Regions from separate parts of the Aminobacter sp. BA135 genome, predicted to be linked through region 2. Evidence: riboswitches for the same ligand, from Rfam matches in the RefSeq annotation. Region 2 holds a riboswitch; the other holds the start of a gene.
What was found. A riboswitch is a leader RNA that binds a small molecule or an ion and turns the genes downstream of it on or off. The one in region 2 is predicted to bind glycine.
Positions count from the first base shown of each region.

Region 1: linked by a shared signal. The riboswitch ahead of SLT36_RS28555 (D-amino acid dehydrogenase) and the one ahead of gcvT (glycine cleavage system aminomethyltransferase GcvT) in region 2 are both predicted to bind glycine.

Region 1 is NZ_CP139573.1:116,885-127,239, forward strand. Features, by position in the region: gene SLT36_RS28530 (dihydroorotase) at 1-1,109, opposite strand, end outside; gene SLT36_RS28535 (dipicolinate synthase subunit DpsA) at 1,109-1,996, opposite strand; gene SLT36_RS28540 (NAD/NADP octopine/nopaline dehydrogenase family protein) at 1,993-3,081, opposite strand; gene SLT36_RS28545 (GlcG/HbpS family heme-binding protein) at 3,246-3,677, opposite strand; gene SLT36_RS28550 (malate synthase G) at 3,898-6,177, opposite strand; gene SLT36_RS28555 (D-amino acid dehydrogenase) at 6,188-7,441, opposite strand; glycine riboswitch at 7,587-7,689, opposite strand; gene SLT36_RS28560 (amidohydrolase family protein) at 7,756-9,195, opposite strand; gene SLT36_RS28565 (M24 family metallopeptidase) at 9,349-10,355, opposite strand, start outside.
Region 2 is NZ_CP139572.1:3,468,086-3,478,440, reverse strand. Features, by position in the region: gene parE (DNA topoisomerase IV subunit B) at 1-1,729, opposite strand, end outside; gene SLT36_RS16890 (diguanylate cyclase) at 1,987-3,162, shown strand; gene gcvP (aminomethyl-transferring glycine dehydrogenase) at 3,271-6,081, opposite strand; gene gcvH (glycine cleavage system protein GcvH) at 6,096-6,464, opposite strand; gene gcvT (glycine cleavage system aminomethyltransferase GcvT) at 6,470-7,570, opposite strand; glycine riboswitch at 7,720-7,806, opposite strand; gene SLT36_RS16870 (helix-turn-helix domain-containing protein) at 7,878-8,306, opposite strand; gene SLT36_RS16865 (molybdopterin-binding protein) at 8,466-9,257, opposite strand; gene SLT36_RS16860 (cytochrome b/b6 domain-containing protein) at 9,259-10,116, opposite strand; gene SLT36_RS16855 (DUF1345 domain-containing protein) at 10,252-10,355, opposite strand, start outside.

The DNA of each region.
Region 1 (10,355 bases), on a different replicon from region 2:
AAGCGCCGCGCCGGGTTGAATGAATTGAGCGCGACCAGGCGGCTGAGCGGCAGCCCACGCTGGTGCACGCCGAAATGGAGCATCAGCGACAGCTCCCACGGGAAGCTGACGACGCCGGGGAATTCCGTCCACAAGTCCTCGAGCTTCTTGGGCAGGAACGGCACGTGGTCGGTGCCGAGGCTGTAGACCGAGCCGTTGAGCATGCCGGCCCACAGGCCTTCGAGCTCGTTGCGGTCGCGCAGCGGCGGTGAGATCTTGGCGCGCATGTCCAGATCCTCGTCATAGCAGGTGCGCGTCAGATAGTGCGGGCAGGTCTCGACGGTGACATGCACGCCGCGCGCCTGCGCTTCGGCAGCCAGCACCGGGCCCATGCCGACCGAGGTATGCACCAGATGCAGCGAGCAGCCGGTCTTTTCGGCGAGGAAGATCATGCGTCTGATCGTCTCGACCTCGCAGAAGGCCGGGCGCGATTCCGTGTAGGCGCCGAGGTCCTGACGGCCGGTCGCGGCGATCTCCTTCTTGATCCACGAGGCGATCTGGGTGTTCTCGCAATGGACGTTGATGACGCCGCCGGGGATCTTCGACAGGATGCGCATTGCGGCATAGACCCAGCCGTCCGTCGCCGGCACGATGCCGATCGGATTGTCGGGCTCATAGCCGAAATAGCACTTGAACGACTTCACGCCGGTCTTGGCGACGATCTCAGGGATCTCGGCAATGTGCTCCTCGCGCTGGATGCCGAAGTGGAAGCCGAAATCGATGACCGAGTTCTCCTCGCCCAGCGCCTTCCGCTCCTCGTAGAACGGCAGGTAGGATTCCTTGAGGTTGCGGATGTAGAGCAGCGCCGTGGTGACGCCGCCTGAAGCCGCGGCCGCCGTCTCGGTGCGCATATCCTCTGGATAGGGGAACTTCACGCCCAGATGGCAGTGCGGATCGATCAGGCCGGGCATCAGCACCTTGCCCTCGGCGTCGATGGTGCGGGTCGCGTCCGGCAGCACCTCGTCGGCGCCGGTCAGCACGATCTTGCCGTCCTTGACCGCGACGCCGCCGTGAAATTCGCCGTCGTGGCGAACCACCCGCGCGTTCTTGATGACCAGATCCGCCTTCATCACTTCTGCTCCAGTATGCCTTCGATGCGTCTCGAGATGCCGCTCCACTGACTGCGGCCGACGGTGATCGGCGCGCGTGCGCCCATGCCACGGGCCCAGATCGCCTTCAGCCCGAGCTCGGCGGCGGCCTCCCTGTCGATGGTGCCGGGCGGGGCCGCGACGTCGACCAGCAGCGCATGCTTGGGCAGCAGCTTGAGCTGGTCGCGGTCGAGCAACCGCTTCGGCACGCTGCCGATGACGATATCCATCCTGGGCAGGAACTCGGGCAACTGTTCGAGCGTCAGCGATTCCGCGCCCGCCGCATAGGCCGCCGCACGCTGAACCGGGTTGCGCGCCGCGACATGGACGTGGGCGCCGAGCGCTACCAGCGTGTTGGTCAAAAGCGAGCCGATGGTGCCCTGCCCAACCAGGCAGATATTTGACTTGTGGATGGTAATCTCAGTGTTCTCGATGATCACCTTGAGCACGCCCTCGACGATCGCCGGGCCGCGCAGCAGCATCAGGTCGACGTCCCATTCATACTCGTGCAGGGTAATGCCAAGCGCTTCGCAATGCCCCTTCAGATTGCCATCGGCCCAGCCGAGGATGATGTGGCCAGGCTTGTGCATACCGGCCAGCATGTCGCGAGTCGGGATGATCTTGTCAGGACACTTCGGCGCAAACAGGGCACCCTCCGCGGTGATGCCGGGAATCGGGAACAGGGCGATGTCGGCCCCCTTCAGCGCATCCGCTGCATCCCTGGCATGGTAGACGCCCTCGATACCTTCCCCCGGCCAGGGAAAGCCAAAGGCCCGGACGGTGGCGCCGGCGCGCACGGCGCAGCGGGCGATTTCCTGTTCGCGGGCGTCACCAGCGACGACGGCGATGACAGTGTTGTTCCAGCTCATTTCGCCCTGACCTTCTGAATGACCTGATCCCTGGACATGCCGGCAATGCCCATCGCCTCGGCGGTGCGGCCGCCCTTGCGATAGTCGGTGCCGACGGCGATCTGCGCCAGGCTGTAGAGAGAATGCGCCACGGGCGTGTCGACGCCGGCAATGCGGGCAAATTCGAGGAACGGCAGCAGTCCGTGGCCGAAATCCTCCTTGTAGTAGCGGTATTCCAGCGAGTCAGGGCCTTTGATGCGTTTATTGGCCTCGCCGCCCGCAATCGCGGCGCGGAAATCGCTGGTGTCCGTTACCTCAGCCTCGACCGTGCCGAGCAGCTTCATCTCTTCGACCAGATTGGGCAGATCATGCCCGAAGGCTTTGGCGACCGCCAGACGCTCGTCGTCGAGCTGCTTCATGACGCGGGCAACGCCAGGTGTCATGGCGTCGACATAGAAGGTGAAGTTGCCACCGGTCGCCTCGACCCAGGCCGCCGCCAGTACCGCGCCGGGTGGATGCAGGACCATGTTGACGTTGGACAGGTCCGACGCGATCACGTCGGCAACAGGGGTCAGGCCCGGATAGAGCTTGCCGGCGATCTCCAGCACTTCGGAACCGCCCTTCAGAGCTGCTGCCTTGAGCTGCTTGGCGCGGCCGGACACGGTCACGCCATCGGGACGGTATTTGCGCGCGACATAGGTCAGCGTCGAGAACTCGACGACGGGGGGAGCCGCACGGCCGGTACGCGAAAAAGTCTCGGCGAATTCCAGCGCGCCGCCGGTGTGGCCAGGGTTGAGCACGACCGGCCTGGTCGACGACCAGCCGGCAGCGGCCAGCGCCGATGCGATCGCCGAGTGCGAAAAGGTCGGCAGGACGACGACCGCGACATCGACGCCATCGATCGCTGCCTTGAGATCGGTGGTAATCAGCGCCGGCTTCGCCACGCCCTCGCCGAGCTTGCCTTCATAAGCGACGCCGCCCAGCTTGATATGCGGCTCCAACGTCTCCGCCGACCGCGCCCAGAAATGCACATCGTGCCCCGCCTGGACCAACTCTGCGACCGAGGCTGCACCGCCCGCACCCGCTCCTAATACTGCAACTTTCATTCTCTCCTCCGGGGGCCGAGCTACGGCTTGCCGGCCGCACGACCTCATGCTCGGAACGGGTACTCCTCCCCGCGCCTCGCGCCAATTGATAACCACCAACCAGTTTGATCACACTTTATGATCACACCAAGAATTGTCAAGCGGAAGAATGTGCTTCCCGCTGTTCAAGCTGCCTGATGCCTGAGCCCCGCCGCCTCGATACCTGCGATTGCCGCGAGTTCGTCATTGTCTGACGTATCGCCCGTGATGCCGACCGCGCCGATGAGTTTGCCCGCCTGGTCGCGGATCAGCACACCGCCGGGCACCGGCACGATGCGGCCGCCGGAGACGGCGTTGAGGCCTTCCATGAAGTGCGGCCGCTCCTTCGCCGTCTGGTCGAGCCAGCGCGAACCCATGCCGACAGCGAGCGCGCCATAGGCCTTGCCGGAAGCGATCTCGTAGCGCAGCATCGAAGCCCCATCCTGCTTCTGAAATGCCTTGAGATGGCCGCCGGCATCAAGCACGGCGACCGTCAAAGGTTTCATCCTGGCGACCGCGCCCTTGGCGAGGGCCGCCGCGATGATGGTATTGGCGGCAGCGAGTGTCAGGTCGGTCATGTCTTTCTCCTTTGGGATTCGTGGGGGCGTGCAGCGCCGCTGGCTAATGGCTCAAGCGATCACCTTGGCCCGCAGATTCTGAAGTCCGGGCGCTTTTGCACCCCCTCTGGCCTGCCGGCCATCTCCCCCTCAAGGGTGGAGATGGCCGGCATAGGCGCCGCGGCCAATCGCCGAGGTAGCGGTGTCGCGCCCTTCTTCCGAACAGAATGGGCACTGCCGTCTACGAGGCTGACCACCCCCTTGAGGGGGAGATAGCCGCAACGTCGAGCACAGCTGCCGGCCCTGAGCTCCGCTGACTAGTGGTACTTGCTCTCAGCTTCGCCTTGAGCTCGAGCCTGCGCTTGTGGAGGACCGGTTCGGTATAGCCATTGGGCTGGGCGCGGCCTTCGAAGACGAGGTCGCAGGCGGCGCGGAAGGCGGTCGACTGGTCGAACTCGGGCGCCATCGGCTTGTACAGCGGATCGCCGACATTCTGCCGGTCGACGATCGCTGCCATGCGCTGCAAGGAATCCATCACCTGGATGTGTGAGCAGACGTCATGGCGTAGCCAGTTGGCGATGTGCTGCGACGAGATGCGCAAGGTGGCGCGATCTTCCATCAGCCCGACATCGTTGATGTCGGGAACCTTGGAACAGCCGACGCCCTGGTCGATCCAGCGCACGACATAACCCAGGATGCCCTGCGCGTTGTTGTCGAGCTCGCGCTGGATCTCGTCGGGCGTCCAGTTGGGACGGACGACCACAGGCACCGACAGGATGTCGTCGAGCCGCGCCTTGGGCCGGCTCTTCAGCTGGTCTTGCACGGCGTGCACGTCGACCTTGTGGTAGTGGGTGGCATGAAGCGTCGCTGCCGTCGGCGACGGCACCCAGGCGGTGTTGGCGCCGGCGCGTGGGTGGGCGATCTTCTGCTCCAGCATCGCTGCCATCAGGTCGGGCATCGCCCACATGCCCTTGCCGATCTGGGCATGGCCGGAGAGACCGCATTCGAGACCGGTGTCGACGTTCCAGGCCTCATAGGCATTGATCCAAGGCGCCTGCTTCATGTCGCCCTTGCGCACCATCGGGCCGGCTTCCATCGAGCTGTGGATCTCGTCGCCGGTGCGGTCGAGGAAGCCGGTGTTGATGAACACCACGCGTTCCTTGGCAGCACGGATGCATTCCCTGAGATTGATCGTGGTGCGCCGCTCCTCGTCCATGATGCCCATCTTGATGGTCTTGCGCGGCATGCCGACAAGGCGCTCGACGCGGTCGAAGATCTCGACGGCAAAGGCCACCTCTTCGGGACCATGCATCTTCGGCTTGACGACATACATCGAGCCGGCGCGGGAATTCATGCGACGCCCATTGGCGCCGACATCGTGCAGGGCAATCAGTGCGGTGATTGCCGCATCCATGATGCCTTCGGGCACCTCGTGGCCGTCGCGGTCATGGATCGCCGGGTTGGTCATCAGGTGACCGACATTGCGCACCAGCATCAACGAGCGGCCGGGCAGCGAGACGGTCCTGCCATCGGGGCCGGTGTAGGAACGGTCGGCGTTGAGCTTGCGGGTGACAAGCTTGCCGCCCTTGTCGAAGCTTTCGGACAAATCGCCCTTCATCAGGCCGAGCCAGTTGCGGTAGACGGCGACCTTGTCTTCGGCGTCGACTGCTGCGACCGAATCCTCGCAGTCCTGGATGGTGGTGAGAGCGGACTCCAGGATCATGTCCGAAATGCCGGCCGGATCGGTCTTGCCGATCGCACTGTCGCGGTTGACCACCACCTCGACATGCAGGCCGTTCTTGACCAGCAAGACCGCATCGGGATTGTTGGCCTCGCCGCGATAGCCGGCGAACTGTTTTGCATCACCCAGCGCAACCGAACCGGCAGCGGTGGCAAGCTTCAGCTGCCCGCCTTCGACGGCAAGCGCAGTCACGTCAGACCAGTTGCCCGACGCCAGCGGTGCGGACGCGTCCAAAAAGGCCTTGGCCCAGGCGATGACCTTTTGGCCGCGCTTGGGATTGTAGCCCTTGCCCTTCTCGGCGCCGTCGGCATCCGGGATCGCATCGGTGCCGTAGAGCGCGTCATAGAGCGAACCCCAGCGTGCGTTGGCGGCGTTCAGCGCATAACGCGCATTCATCACCGGCACGACAAGCTGCGGCCCGGCGACGGTGGCGATCTCGGGATCGACATTCTCCGTCGTGACAGCAAAGGCTGGCCCCTCGGGGACCAGATAGCCTATCTCGCTCAGGAACGCCTTGTAGGCGGCCATGTCGTGCGGGGCGCCATGCTTGCGGTACCAGGCGTCGAGCTTGAGCTGGAAGTCGTCGCGCTTTTCCAAAAGCGCCCGGTTCTTCGGCGCGAGATCATGCACGATCGACGCAAAGCCCTCCCAGAACGCCTCCGCATCGACACCCGTCCCAGGCAGAGCCTCCGAGACCACGAAGTCGTGGAGCGCGCGCGCAACAGAAAGGCCATGAAGGGAGACGCTGTCGTTTATCCGGTTCATCATGTTCATCGTCATAACTCCCGGGTCAGGCTGCAAGTGCAGCGTCGGGGCGGAACTCGCCCGAAATGGTCTCTGCGACCATCTGGGCTGTGGCGGCCGACAGCGTCCAGCCGAGATGACCATGGCCGGTGTTGTAGAACACGCCCAGCTGGCGGCCCTTGCCGACCCTCGGCATCATGTTGGGCATCATCGGCCTGAGACCTGCCCAGGGCACGACCCTGTTGGTGTCGACATCGGGGAACAGCATGCGAGTCCAGTCGACCAGCGGCCTGACGCGGTCATCGCGGATGTCGCGGTTCATGCCGTTGAACTCGGCGGTACCGGCAACCCGGAAGCGTCCGGCGCCAAGGCGGCTGGTGACGATCTTGGCGCGGTCGTCGAGCAGGCTGACCCAAGGCGCGGCAGCCTGGCTGCGCTCGTCGTCGAGATGCACTGTTATGGAATAACCCTTGACCGGGTAGACATTGACCCGGTCGCCGAGCATCGCTGCGAAATGGCGACTGGCGGAACCGGCACAGATGACGATCCCGTCGGCCTCGACGACCCTGTAGTCGGGCTGGCCGTCGGCACCTGACGTCGTATAGCCGATACAGAACACGCCATCCCGGGCGATACGGTCGACATTGGCGTCGAAGACGAAGCGCGCACCGCGCCGCTCGCAGGCCTTGGCGAGGCCGAAGGTGAACTTGTGGATGTCGCCGGTCGAGTCCGACGGCGTGTAGAAGCCGCCATGAAAATCGCCATTCAACGTCGGCTCGATCGACTTCACCTCCTCCGCCGTCACCGGCCGGCGGTCGAGACCGCCCTCGACCAGCATCGCATTGACCTTCAGCGCGTGCTGGAAGCTCGGTCTGTCCCAGTAGAAATGCAGGATGCCGCGACGGACATGGTCGAAGTCGATGTTCTCGCGCTCGGCAATCGCAAACAGGTGCTTGCGCGCGGCAATCGCCAGCCGCGTCGTCTCCACCGTGTTGTCGCGGTAATTTGCGATGTTTGAGACGAACTCAGCCAGCCAGGCATATTTGTGCCAGGTAGGCCGGGGATTCATCAGCAGCGGCGCATCACTGCGCAGCATCCACTTGATGCCCTTGAGCAAGGTCGACCAGTGGTTCCAGACCTCGGCGTTGCTGGCCGACAACTGGCCGCCATTGGCGAACGACGTTTCCATCGCGGCGTAACGCTGGCGGTCGACGACAGTGACGGTGTAGCCGCGCTCCAGAAGGGCATAGGCAGTGGTAACGCCGGTGATACCGGCGCCGATAACGGCAATATGGGGCATTTCACTCTCCGCGATCAAAGTTGGGTGCGGGCCGAAGCCCGCTGTTTTCCCCAATCTGTCGCTGTACCTGAGAGCTTAACCGCGTCGGCCTTGCCGGTGCGGCTTTCCCCTTCGGTGGACGCTCGAGGCGCCTCTCTCCAGATCGTTCAACTGCATGGTCACTTTTGCCTGAGAGTTTCCTGGGGGGTTGCTCCGTCGGCGTCGGCCGGTGTCATCTCGCAGCGGCCGATCTCTCCCATGCAGCCTCTTGAACGTATGTCTTCATAGCTGGTGCCGCACCCTTCCGCAACGCGAGACGCGGCAAGTTCCAACCCTCAGTTGCCTTCGTCGTACAGCGTCGTGGTCGTCTCGACGTCCTCCTCGTGCAGGCCAGCGCGCACCACGGCGGCAGCCGCCAGTTCGCGCGCCTTGCGGCGGATGCCCGCTTCGTCGACACCCTGCACCTTGCCGTCGGCATAGACCGCCTTGCCGTCGACCCAGGTCTGAGTGATCGAGGCCGTCGAGGCCGAGAACACCAACGCCTGCAGCGGATCGTAGAACGGCGTCCACTCGACATGGTCGAGATCGAACAGGATGAAGTCGGCCTTCTTGCCGATCTCCAGCGAGCCGATCTCGTCGTCCCACATCAGGGCGCGCGCGCCCTCAATGGTGGCCGCGCGCAGCGCATCGCGGGCGGTGAAAATGTCAGGCTTCAGCCGTGCGTCCTTGAACATGCCGGCGACGACAAGCATCTGGCGCATCAGGTTCATGTTGCCGGCGGCCGAGACACCGTCGGTGCCGAGGCCGACCTTGACGCCGGCCCTGACCATCTCGGGGTATTTGCCGATCGATGTCGCACCCTTGCCGAGCTTGAACGACGAGCATGGGCAGAAGGCGACGCTGGCGCCGCGCTCGGCCAGAAGCTTGACCTCCTCGTCCGACACGGCCGCGCCGTGGGCGATGACCAGGTTCTTGCGGATACCGCCGGCATTGTCGACGCGGGTGATCGGCCAGCAGCCATACTTGCTTTCACAGACCTTTGCCTCCTCGATCGAGGTCGCCAGGTGGTAGGTCGTGCCGACACCCAGCTTTTCGGCCAGCGCCACGGCTCCGACATGCAGTTCGAGGCTGCAGGGCTCCTTGCCCTCGATATTGACCCAGCAGCGGGCACGACCGTCGAGCGTGTTGTTGTAGCGCAGCACGTTTTCCTCGAGCACCTTCAGCGCCGTCTGCGCGTCGGGGAAGAAGTGATGCTCGGCCATTTCCTCGGTCCAGCCGCGCGGCAGCTCCGACGGGCGATTATCGGCGGCGTGGCGGCCGGTGATGCCGCGGATGCCGGTCTTGTCCATGGCGCGGATGACGATGCCGGGATCGTATTGCGAGCCCATGTCGAGGAAGCAGGTGGTGCCGCAGCGCAGCATCTCGGTGATGCCGAGCAGCGCGCCCCAATATTCGTCTTCCTCCGTTATGTGAGCGTAGAACGGCTTGGCCCAGTGGAACACCCAGGCGCGGGTGTTGAGATTATCGGGGAAGACCGCGCGGGAAAGGGTCTCGGACAGATGCACGTGGCTGTCGACGAAGCCCGGGCAGATCCCCAGCATGGTGCCGTCGATGACCTTGTCGAAGCTCTTGCCCTTATGGCGCGATGCCACATCGTGGGCCGCTCCGATGTCGGCGATACGGTCGTTCTCGACCACCACGCTCGCATTGCGCAGCACCGTGTCGTTCTTGTCGACGGTGAAAGCGAAGTTCAGATTTTCGATCAGCGTACGCATGCGGCTCCACCCAATGCTTTACCCACGGACCCTCCAGATCGCGTCGCCGGTCCGTGACGGCGGGCGATATCCGAGCATTCGCACACTCTTCCGAGCGGAACGCGACGACCGGGCCAACAACCACCCCGGCCGCCATTTCGCAAGCGGCAGCCCTTAGGCCACCGCCTTGACCTTGCCGCCCTGCTTGGCGGTGCCGCAGAGGATCAGCTTGTCGGTGTCAGCGTAATCGGACAACAGCTCCGATCCCTTCGACGTCACCAAAAGCATGTCCTTGTTCTGCATGCCGTAGCCATAGCCGGTGTCGTAGCAGAGCGGCTCGAAACCAAGCACCATGTTCTCTTCCAGCGGCGCATCGCTGCCCGGCTTGCCGAGCACCGGCGTCAGGCCGAGATAGGGGTCTTCGTGCAGGTGCAGGCCAATGCCGTGGCCAACGAACGAGATCGGCGGCAGGTTGAGCTTGGCGAGCTTGGCGATGAAGGCGTCGTAGATCTCGCGACAGCTCGCACCGGGCTTCACCTTCTCCATGATCTCATACTTGCACTCGACCAGGTGAGCCCAGATCTTGTCGGCCATGGGCGGCGCCTCGCCGACGATGGCCGTGCGGCAGACGCCGGCCTGGTAGCCGTTGATGACCGAGAAAATCTCGACACGGCAGACATCGCCACGCTTGAGGATGCGGTCGGACGGGCCGACATTGGGCAGCACCGAGCGCTCGCCGGTAGCGACGATCAGCAGCTTGAAGTGTTCGGCGCCAAGCGAATAGACGTTGCGGGTCAAATGACCGGCAATGTCCATCTCGGAGTCGCCGGCATCGACCACGGCGAGCGTGTCGGTGATCGCCTGGTCGGCGATCCGAGAGAGCTTGCTGAGCAATGCGACCTCTTCAGCCGTCTTGATCTGACGCAGCCGCGCCAGGATCGGCTCGGCATGCTCGAACCGCGCGCCGGGCATCGCCGCGATCAGCCGGGCGAAATCGCCGGCCGGCAGATAGTCCATCTCGAGGCCGATGCGCGCCTTGCCAAGACCGAGGCCGGCGAGCTGGTCTGCCAGCACCAGCATCGGATCGTCGGAGAATTCGGCCCAGATACGGGCCGGCATGTCGGGCAAACGGCGCTTGATCGTCGATGCTTCCATGTCGACGCCGAAGATCGCAGTGCGGC
Region 2 (10,355 bases):
CCATGTAGAGGTGCCCACCGCGGACGAGCTCTGGCATCTCCTGGTAGAAGAAGGTGATCAAAAGCGAGGCGATGTGCGCGCCGTCGACGTCGGCGTCGGTCATGATGATGACGCGGTCGTAGCGCAGGTCCTCTTCGCGGTATTTCGAGCGCGTGCCGCAGCCGAGCGCCTGGATCAGGTCGCCGATCAACTGGTTCGATGCCAGCTTGTCGTTGCCGGCGCTGGCAACGTTGAGAATCTTGCCGCGCAGCGGCAGGATCGCCTGCATCGAGCGGTCGCGTGCCTGCTTGGCCGAGCCACCTGCCGAGTCGCCCTCGACGATGAACAGTTCGGCACCTGCTGCCGCATTCTGCGTGCAGTCGGCCAGCTTGCCGGGCAGGCGCAGCTTGCGCACCGCGCTCTTGCGCGACACTTCCTTTTCCTGGCGGCGGCGCACACGCTCGTCGGCGCGGGCGATTACCCAGTCGAGCAGCTTGGAAGCTTCCTGTGGATTGTCGGCGAGCCAGTGATCAAACGGATCGCGGATCGCCGTTTCGACGATGCGCATCGCCTCGACGGTGGCCAGCTTGTCCTTGGTCTGGCCGACGAACTCAGGCTCGCGGATGAACACCGACAGCATGCCGGCAGCGGAGATCATCACGTCTTCGCTGGTGACGATCGAGGCGCGCTTGTTGCCGACCAGATCGGCATAAGCGCGCAGGCCGCGGGTCAGAATATTGCGGAAACCCATCTCATGGGTGCCGCCGTCACCGGTCGGGATGGTGTTGCAATAGGAATTGATGAAGCCGTCGCCGCCGAACCAGGTGACGGCCCATTCGACCGAGCCGTGGCCGCTCTGCTTCTCGCTTTTGCCCGAGAAGATTTCGCGGGTGACCTGCATCTCGTTGCCGAGAGAGGCCTTGAGATAGTCGCCGAGACCGCCAGGGAAATGGAACACGGCCTTGGCCGGCGTTTCATCCTTTTCCTTGATGAGTGCCGGATCGCAGCTCCAGCGGATTTCGACGCCGCCGAACAGATAGGCCTTGGAGCGCGCCATCTTGTAGATGCGGGCCGGCAGGAAATGCGCGCCCTTGCCGAAGATGTCGGGGTCGGGGTGGAAGCGCACCTTGGTGCCGCGCCTGTTTTGGACGTCGCCGAGGCTTTCCAGTCCGCCCTGCGGGACGCCGCGCGAAAAACGCTGACGGAACAGTTTGCGGTTGCGCGCCACCTCGACTTCGAGCTGGTCGGAGAGCGCGTTGACGACGGAGACACCGACACCGTGCAGACCGCCCGAGGTCTCGTAGACCTTGGAGTCGAACTTGCCGCCGGCATGCAGCGTGGTCATGATGACCTCGAGCGCCGACTTGTTCTTGAACTTGGGGTGCGGATCGACCGGGATGCCGCGACCGTTATCGGTGACGGTGAGGAAACCCTCGGCGTCGAGCTCGACCTCGATGAAGGTCGCATGGCCAGCCACCGCCTCGTCCATCGAGTTGTCGATGACTTCGGCAAAGAGATGGTGCAGCGCCTTTTCGTCGGTGCCGCCGATATACATGCCGGGGCGACGGCGGACGGGCTCCAGGCCTTCGAGAACTTCGATGTCGGCAGCACTGTAGCTGTCGCTGGCGTCCTTTGCCGGAGCAGGGCGCTTCGCTGCAGCGGCCGCAGCGACCAGCGGGTCGACCGGACGGGAAACGGGGCGTGCAGGCTGATTGCCGAGATTGCCGAAAAGGTCGCTGTTGTCGTCCATGCTCAATAGGGTTTTTCCGCGCTGCGAATCACTTGTCGAGTTTGCCAGTTTTGCCGGTCCGGCAACAGTTCCTGATCTGTTCGTCCCCCGCCCGTTCGATATGCCCGAATTGGCAGGGCCGGCGCAACCTTTCGTAAACGCTAACCGAAGTCGCAGCAGTTGAACGACGGTGACAGCGCCTGTCTTAGGTTGCGGCTTACCCGGAATGTCCAATAACTGCTGCCCGAACATTCGGACATCAGGAAGGCCGCGCCCCCGTGCTTGACTTCGGTTCCTTGTTGCTCGCCACGGCCCTTTCGGGGGCGTGCCTGAGCGGAACGCTCGTCGCGATCTGGCTGACGGCGCGTCAGTCCCGTTTCGTGCTTACGATGGCGGTGGGGATACTACTTCTCGTCACCCATGTCATCGCCTTTTGGCTCTACGGCCAATATGCCTCGCCATGGCTTGGGCAGGGCATGCTGGCGCTGCTCGTCGCCGGCTTCTTCGTCGTCTTCACCTCCGCCGACCAGTATATCGAGCGTGGCTGGTCGAAACCGGCAGCTCTGCCGGTGGCCGGCATCATCGCCCTGACGGTCGCAGTCACCGCCGCTGGCTTCGACGGCATCGGCTTCGTCATCGCCTATTCGGCCGTGACAGGCATCCTTGTCATGACTGCGACCGCGTTCTGGACGTGCAAGGACGTCGATCGCCGCGTGCTGGCCCCGGTCTCGCTGCTCACCGGCAGCAGCGCCGTCTCCTTTGCACTCTGCGCTTTCGTCATCGTCCAGCACAAGCAGTGGGTGCTGGGCGGTGTGCCGAAAAACTGGGCCGAGGACGTCAACACGGTCGTTGTCGTTGCCTGCATGACCGCGCTCGGCGCGCTTACCATCTCCTTCCATCATCTGCGCACGCAAAGCCGGCTGACCGAGGAAACGCTGACCGATCCGCTGACCGGCCTGATGAACCGGCGAGCTCTGAACTCGCTGCATGGCGACACCCGCTTCGGCCGGAGCATGGCTTTGGCCATGGTCGACCTCGACCACTTCAAGCGCACCAACGATATCTTCGGCCATGCCGTGGGTGACCGGGTGCTGCAACGGTTCGCGGACATCGTACGAAGGCAGTCCCGGGACGGTGTCGAGGTGTTCCGCCTCGGCGGCGAGGAGTTTGCCATCGTCATCGCGGGGAAGAGCGCGCTGGAGGTCTACGACATCCTGCGTAAGATCGGCGCGTCTTTTGGCGCCGAGGTTGTCGGCACCAAGCTCGGCCCGCTCAGGAGCACAGTCAGCGTCGGTGTCTGTTTTGGCGATGACGAGGCCAGAAGCCTGGAGCAGCAGCTTCTCGGCGCCGATGCAGCCCTCTACGCCGCCAAGCGCGCCGGCCGCAACCGCGTTGCAACGGCAGAGACTGCGGACAGCGGTACCTACCGCGAGCCCGAGCTTTTGTTCGCCTGACGGTTTTGGCGACCGGAAATGCGGCCTGCAAGCATTTGAATCAGAAGCATGAATCAAATCGGCGGCGCCCGTGAGGTGCGCCGCCGATGAAAGTGTTTGCTGGTCAGATTACTCGGCGGCGCCGAGATACTCGCTCAGCGGCGGGCAGGCGCAGACCAGGTTGCGGTCGCCGGCGACGTTGTCGATACGCGACACCGGCGGCCAGTACTTGGCGACAGTGTCGGGATCGCCGCCGGGATAGGCCGCTTCGAGGCGCGAGTAGGGATGCTTCCACTCGCCGGCCAGCGTTTCGGTCGCCGTGTGGGGCGCATTGACCAGCGGATTGTCATCCCTAGGCCACTCGCCCTTTTCGACTTTCGCTGCTTCGCTGGCGATCGCAATCATCGCATCGCAGAAACGGTCGATCTCGTGCTTCGGCTCGGACTCGGTCGGCTCGACCATCAGCGTGCCGGCAACCGGCCACGACATGGTCGGTGCATGGAAGCCGTAGTCGATCAGCCGCTTGGCAATGTCTTCGACCGATATGCCGGCCCGCTCCTTGAGCACGCGGGTGTCGAGGATGCACTCATGCGCCACGCGGCCGTTCTTGCCCTTGAACAGCACTGGATAGTGCCCCTCGAGCTTGCTGACGATGTAGTTGGCATTGAGGATCGCCGTTTCCGTCGCGTGCTTGAGGCCCGAAGCGCCCATCATCCGGATGTACATCCAGGTGATCGGCAGGATCGAGGCGCTGCCGAAGGGGGCAGCCGACACCGCATGCGCGCTGCCGATTTCGACATGGCCGGGAAGGAACGGCGCCAGATGCGACTTGACGCCGATCGGGCCGATGCCGGGGCCGCCGCCGCCATGCGGAATGCAGAAGGTCTTGTGCAGGTTCATGTGGCAGACGTCGGCACCGATGTCGGCCGGCCGCGAAAGCGCGACCATCGCGTTCAGGTTGGCACCGTCGAAATAGACCTGGCCGCCATGGGCATGGACGATCTCACAGATGTCGCGTGCGCCTTCCTCGAACACGCCATGCGTCGACGGGTAGGTGAACATCAGCGCAGCCAGCTTGTCGGCGTGCTGCTCGGCCTTCACCTTGAGGTCGGTGACGTCGATGTCGCCGTCTTCGAGGCAGTGCACGACAACCACGTCCATGCCGGCCATCGCCGCACTGGCCGGGTTGGTGCCATGCGCCGAAGACGGGATCAGGCAGATGTTGCGCTGCGTCTCGCCACGCGAATGGTGATAGCGGCGGATCGCCAGAAGACCGGCATATTCACCCTGGCTGCCGGCATTCGGCTGCAGGCTGACGGCGTCGAAGCCGGTGATTTCGCACAGCCATGCTTCGAGGTCGTCGGTCATCGCGCGATAACCGAGCGAATGGCTGGTCGGCGCGAACGGATGCAGGTTGGCGACCGACGGCCAGCTGACCGGCATCATCTCGGCGGCGGCATTGAGCTTCATCGTGCAGGAGCCGAGCGGGATCATGGCGCGGTCGAGCGCCAGGTCCTTGTCGGCCAGCCTGCGCAGGAAGCGCATCATGTCGGTTTCCGATCGGTTCTGGTGGAACACCGGCTGGGTCAGGAACTCCTTGCCGCGCGGCTGGCCCGGCAGCGAACGCTTGGCTTCGGCCACGACCTTTGCGCCAAACAGGGCAGCGATCGCTTCGAGATCGGCAGCTGTCGAGGTCTCGTCGAAGGCGACCGAGACATGGTCGGCGTCGATGACACGCAGCAGGCGGCCGGTCTTCTCGGCCTCGGCGGCAATAGCCTCGACCTTGCCCTTGGCCTCGATGGTGACAGTGTCGAAACGTTTGTCGCCAAGCACCGGCAGGCCGGCGGCTTTCAGGCTCTCGGCAAGACGGCTGGCCAGCGCGTGGACCCGCTCGGCGATCGCCTGCAGGCCGACCGAGCCGTGCCAGATGGCATAAGATGCCGCCATGTTGGCGAGCAGAGCCTGTGCGGTGCAGATGTTCGACGTCGCCTTGTCGCGGCGGATGTGCTGTTCGCGGGTCTGCAGTGCAAGGCGGTAACCGGGGCGCCCCTTGCTGTCGACCGACTGGCCAACGAGGCGGCCCGGCATCAGGCGGGTCAGCTTGTCGGAGACGGCGCAGTAAGCTGCGTGCGGACCGCCAAAGCCCATCGGCACGCCAAAGCGCTGCATCGACCCTGCGGCGATGTCTGCGCCAAGGCTGGCAGGCGTATCGGTGACGGTCAGGCTGAGCGGATCCGAGACGAAGATGACGATGGCGCCGACGGCCTTGGCCTTCTCGATCGCCGCCTTGTGGTCGCCGTAGACGCCGTTGGTGTCGGGCCAGGAAACGATCAGCGCTGCTGTGTTGTCGTCGATGGTCTCGCCGTCGATCTCGGTGCCCAGCGGCTCGGCGCGGGTACGAACGACGTCGAGGACCTGCGGATGCGCTGCACCGGCAATGGCGACGCGGCTGCGCTTGTCGCGGTGATGGCGCAGCGCGATGCCGACAGCTTCGGCAACGGCGGTTGCTTCGTCGAGCAGCGAGGCGGAGGCGACCGGCAGGCCGGTCAGTTCGGCGACCAGCGTCTGGAAGTGGAACAGGAGCTCCAGGCGGCCCTGGCTGATTTCGGCCTGGTAAGGCGTGTAGGCGGTGTACCAGGCCGGGTTCTCGAACAGGTTGCGCTGGATGACCGGAGGCACGTTGACGCCGTGATAGCCGGCACCAATGAAGCTCTTCAGCACCTTGTTGCGGCCCATCTTCTCGCCGAGCTCGGCAAGCGCTTCATGTTCGCTCGCTGGCGCCGGCAGGTTGAGCGCGCGGTCGAGCCGGATCGACTTCGGCACGGCCTGCGAAATCAGCGTTTCCACGGAGGGTACGCCGATGGCGGTGAGCATGGCGCGGGTTTGTTTTGGGCCGGGCCCGATGTGGCGGGCCGAAAAGGGATAGGGTGCGGTGGTCATCTCAGGCGATCCTGTCAACCGATATGGGCTTTGTAGCCCGCTTCATCCATCAGGCCGTCGAGCTGGCCCGCATTGGCGATCTTCATCTTCCACAGCCAGCCGTCGCCTGATGCAGCCGAATTGACGAGCGCCGGGTCGGACGAGAGCGTTGCATTGGCTTCGGTGATATCGCCGTCGATCGGCGCATAGACGTCCGATGCGGCCTTGACCGACTCGACGACCACGGCGACGTCGCCCTTGGCGAGCTTGCGGCCGGCTTCCGGCAGGTCGACGAAGACCAGGTCGCCAAGCTGTTCCTGGGCGTAGTCGGTAATGCCGACGGTAGCGATGTCGCCTTCAACGCGGATCCACTCGTGGTCTTCGGTGAAATAGGTCTTGGTCATGGAAATTATCCTTTGCGGTAGCGATGCTGCGTGAAGGGAAGAGAATGAACGTCGATGGGCACCTTGGTGCCGCGGACGTCGGCGAAGACACGGGTGCCGGCCTTGGCCAGCGACGCGGAGACATAGCCCATGGCGACCGGGAAGCCGGCCGACGGGCCAAAGCCGCCCGAGGTGACGCGGCCGATCAGCTTGCCGTCGGCATCGAACAGCTCGGCGCCGGAGCGCACCGGCTGGCGGCCTTCAGGCTTCAGGCCGACGCGCTTTTCCTTGGCGCCGTCGGCGAGGATCGCGGCAAGTGCCGCGCGGCCGACAAAGCCGCCGTCTGCGCGCAGGTCCTTGGGGATCGCCCACATCAGGCCGGCACTTGCAGGGTCGTTGTCGGGGGTGATGTCGTTGCCATGCAGGCAGAGCCCGGCTTCGAGGCGCAGGCTGTCGCGTGCGGCAAGGCCGATCCACATGGCGCGCTCGTCGGCCAGGAGCTTGGCAAGCAATTCGCGCGCGTCTGCCTCCGGCAGGCCGATCTCGAAACCATCCTCGCCGGTATAGCCGGAGCGGCTCATGAACCAGTTGGCGCGCGGCTCGAAGCCCTGCATGAAGAACAGCGCGTCGGTGGCAATGCCGGCCTTGGCGAGCACTGTGGCCGCCTCGGGGCCCTGGATCGCGATGAAGACGCGGTCGAGCGGCTCGATCGTGGCGTCGAAGTCCTTGGCCAGCGCACGCAGATGCGCTTCGTCGGTCGCTGCGTTGCCGGCGTTGGCCACCACCATGAAACGCTCGTCGCCGAGACGGGTGATGATCAGGTCGTCGATGATGCCGGCGGTCTCGGTCAGGAAGAAGGTGTATTTCGACTGCCTGGTCTCAAGCGCGCGCGCATCGAGCGGGCAGGCGCGGTTGATGAGGTCGGCGGCCCCCGTGCCGGTGACCAGGAACAGCTTCATGTGGGAGATGTCGAACAGGCCGACATGCTCGCGGGTGTGAAGGTGTTCCTTCATCACGCCCGCAGGATAGGTCAGCGGCATGTTCCAGCCGGCAAAGGCGCCGAAGCGCGCACCGGCGCCTGCATGCAGATCTGCAAGGGGGAGTTGGTTGGTGGCTTCGCCTGTCATGTCTTCTCCAGAGTCGCACGTGTCCAGCCGCTTGTGGCAGCCATTCCGTGCCCCTCTGTCTGAAGCCTGAGAGACTCGCGCTCCGGAACTCTGTCGGCAGCGCTTACACCTTCGGCGCGGGATTAAGGTCCCGACTTTCCAGAGTGTCCTTCCTGTTTACGGTTCTTTTGCCTGAGAGATTTCGGGCGATTTCCCCTTCGGCGTCAGCTTTCGCTGCTCTCTCCCGCAAACAGGTGGAGCCCGCAAAGGCTCCAGACGAGTCGTCAATATCCCACCGACGACACTTTGTCACCTGTCCGCGCAGTGCTTATTCACCGGATGGATAGTCCCGACCAATACTTCCGGGTGGTCCGGGTAAGGTCCCGGCACTTTCCAGCTTGCGCAGGTCGCGCTCGAGCTGGCCAATCAGGTTGCCGGACTGGCGGTGCAGTCGTCGCAGCCGTTCCATCTGCAACGAAACCGAGGCGGCGGACAGGTCGTCTTCGCGCGGCGCAGGACCGATGCCGTGGAGGATCCAGGAAATGCTGGTGCCGAGCAGGCCGGCCAGCTTGGCGATGCGATGGGCCCCGGGCTGCGAGCGGTCGCGCTCCCAGGCGTTGACGGTGGAGATCTTGACCCCGAGCCTCCAGGCTAGGTCGCCGGCACTGAGGCCGATGGCTTCGCGCGCTCGCGACAGGCGTCCGCCAATGGTGTCGAGATCGGGTGTCTGCTCATAGATGTTCGTGGTGTCGGACACCAGAAGGGCCTCCTGTCGTGTGTTGGATTTGGGCCGCCGAATGTCTGGGCGGCATGCCGCGAGCATCGGCCAGCGAGCCCGGATGCGCAACCGCAAGATACGAAAAATCGGCCAAGCTATTGAATAAGCGTGACTATAAATGGCGCTTGCGATTGTCCGTCAGATGCCGCCGTACCAGTCGTAGCCACGGTCTTCCCAATAGCCGCCCTTACCAAGGCCCATGGCGCCGAAGCCGTCGACCAGCTCGATCTTGTGGATGTATTTCGGCATCTTGTAGCCGAGCTGTCGTTCGACACGCACCCTAAGCGGCGCGCCGTTTTCGACCGGCAGCGGCATGCCGTTCATGCCATAGGCGAGGATTGTCTGCGGGTGCCGCGCGTCGACCAGATCGATCGAGCCGTAATATTTGACTTCGCCCGAGAGGCTTCGTTCGATGGTGTCGAGGCAGTGAAAGACGACGTAGCGGGCATTGGGCTTGACGGCGGCGGCATCGAGTACGAGCGCCATCGGCACGCCTATCCATTTGGCAATGCAGCTCCAGCCCTCGACGCAGTCATGCCTGGTGATCTGGGTACGCGAGGGCATGTTCATCAGTTGCTGGCGCGTAAGCGATAGCGGCTTTTCGACCAGGCCCGTCACCTCCAGCCGCCAGTCGGCGAAGTCGCCCGACTGAAGGGATTTGTAGACACTGTCGTCGGGTGCAGTGATGCCATTGGGGCGTTGCGGCTGCCGAATATCGGCCTCGGTGAACTCCTGGGCCAGCGACTCGCGGCCGGCGAGCAGCCGCTGGACGCGGTATGTCAGGTCGTTGGCACCTTCGAGGACATTGCGCACGCCGTTGTCGCGATCGGCGAGAAAATCGAAGGCGTCGCAACCGGAGAGTGCAAGCGTCGATGCACCGAGCGTAGCTGTTGTGAGGAAGCGCCGGCGGTTGAGCTGGAACTTGGGCATCTCAGGCGCTCCCTTCGCGACGGTCGCCTTGCGGTGGGTCGGTGCGATACCAGCCGGTGATGATCGAGCGCAGTTCGTTGATCGGTCCCGCCGCCAGGATCATCAGCATGTGGACAACGAAGAAGCCGACGAGCAGCGCCATGGTGACGAAATGGATAGTGCGCGCGGTCTGGCGTCCGCCCAACAGGTCGGCCAAGAACGGCACGGCCGCGTTCATGCTCGGCGACATGGCAAGCCCGGTGACGATCATCAGCGGCAGAAGCACGAACAGCACGCCACCATAGGCCAGCTTCTGCAGCGTGTTGTAATCGCGGCTATGGTGGAACCTCAGCCTGACGTGATCGGTGATGTCCTTGGGCAAGTTGCGCAGATCCTTGACGCTTGGCGCAAGATCGCGATGCAGGTGGCCGTTGAGGGCGCTGGCGACGAGCCAGACGAGCAACGTGCCTGAGAGCACCCAGGCGAAGAAGAAATGCACGACGCGGCCGGTGGCGAGATCCTGACCGGACGGAATCGTCGCCCATGCCGGAAACGCGCGCCCGTTTGGATTGGCGGCTGATCCCGACAGGCCAAGCACACCCGTCGTGTTGAATCTGTTCCCCAGGATCGTCGTGTAACCGACTGGTCCCGTTGGGCTATTTTCAGCGCCGATGACCAGCACGTCGTTGCTGAAAGCAAAGCCTGACTGCTTGCCGATGTAGAGAGCCGGATGGGCGTTGAAGATTTGCAGACCACTCAGCAGCAGGAAAAACAGCGACACTGCCCAGATCCAATGGGTGAGGCGTGTCCAGCGTGTCTGCCGGTAGACGAGCTCGCCGCGGGTGCCTGACGCTTTCGCGTCATTCGCCTGCTGCAGCATGTGCGTCTGGCTTTCCATAGCACCCGATCTCCCGTGGCATCGGCGATTGCGGGGGCGTCATTTTACGCCCTTTCGCAGATGATTACGCTCTGGCGTCGGGAATTGTTTCGCTGCGGCGGTGACTTTGGCGTGAAATCAGCTTGCGAGTGAGACCACCAGGTTGACGGCCGCGGCGACGATGATGGTGTTGAAGAAGAACGACAGGACCGAGTGGATAAGCGCTGCCTGGCGCATGTGCG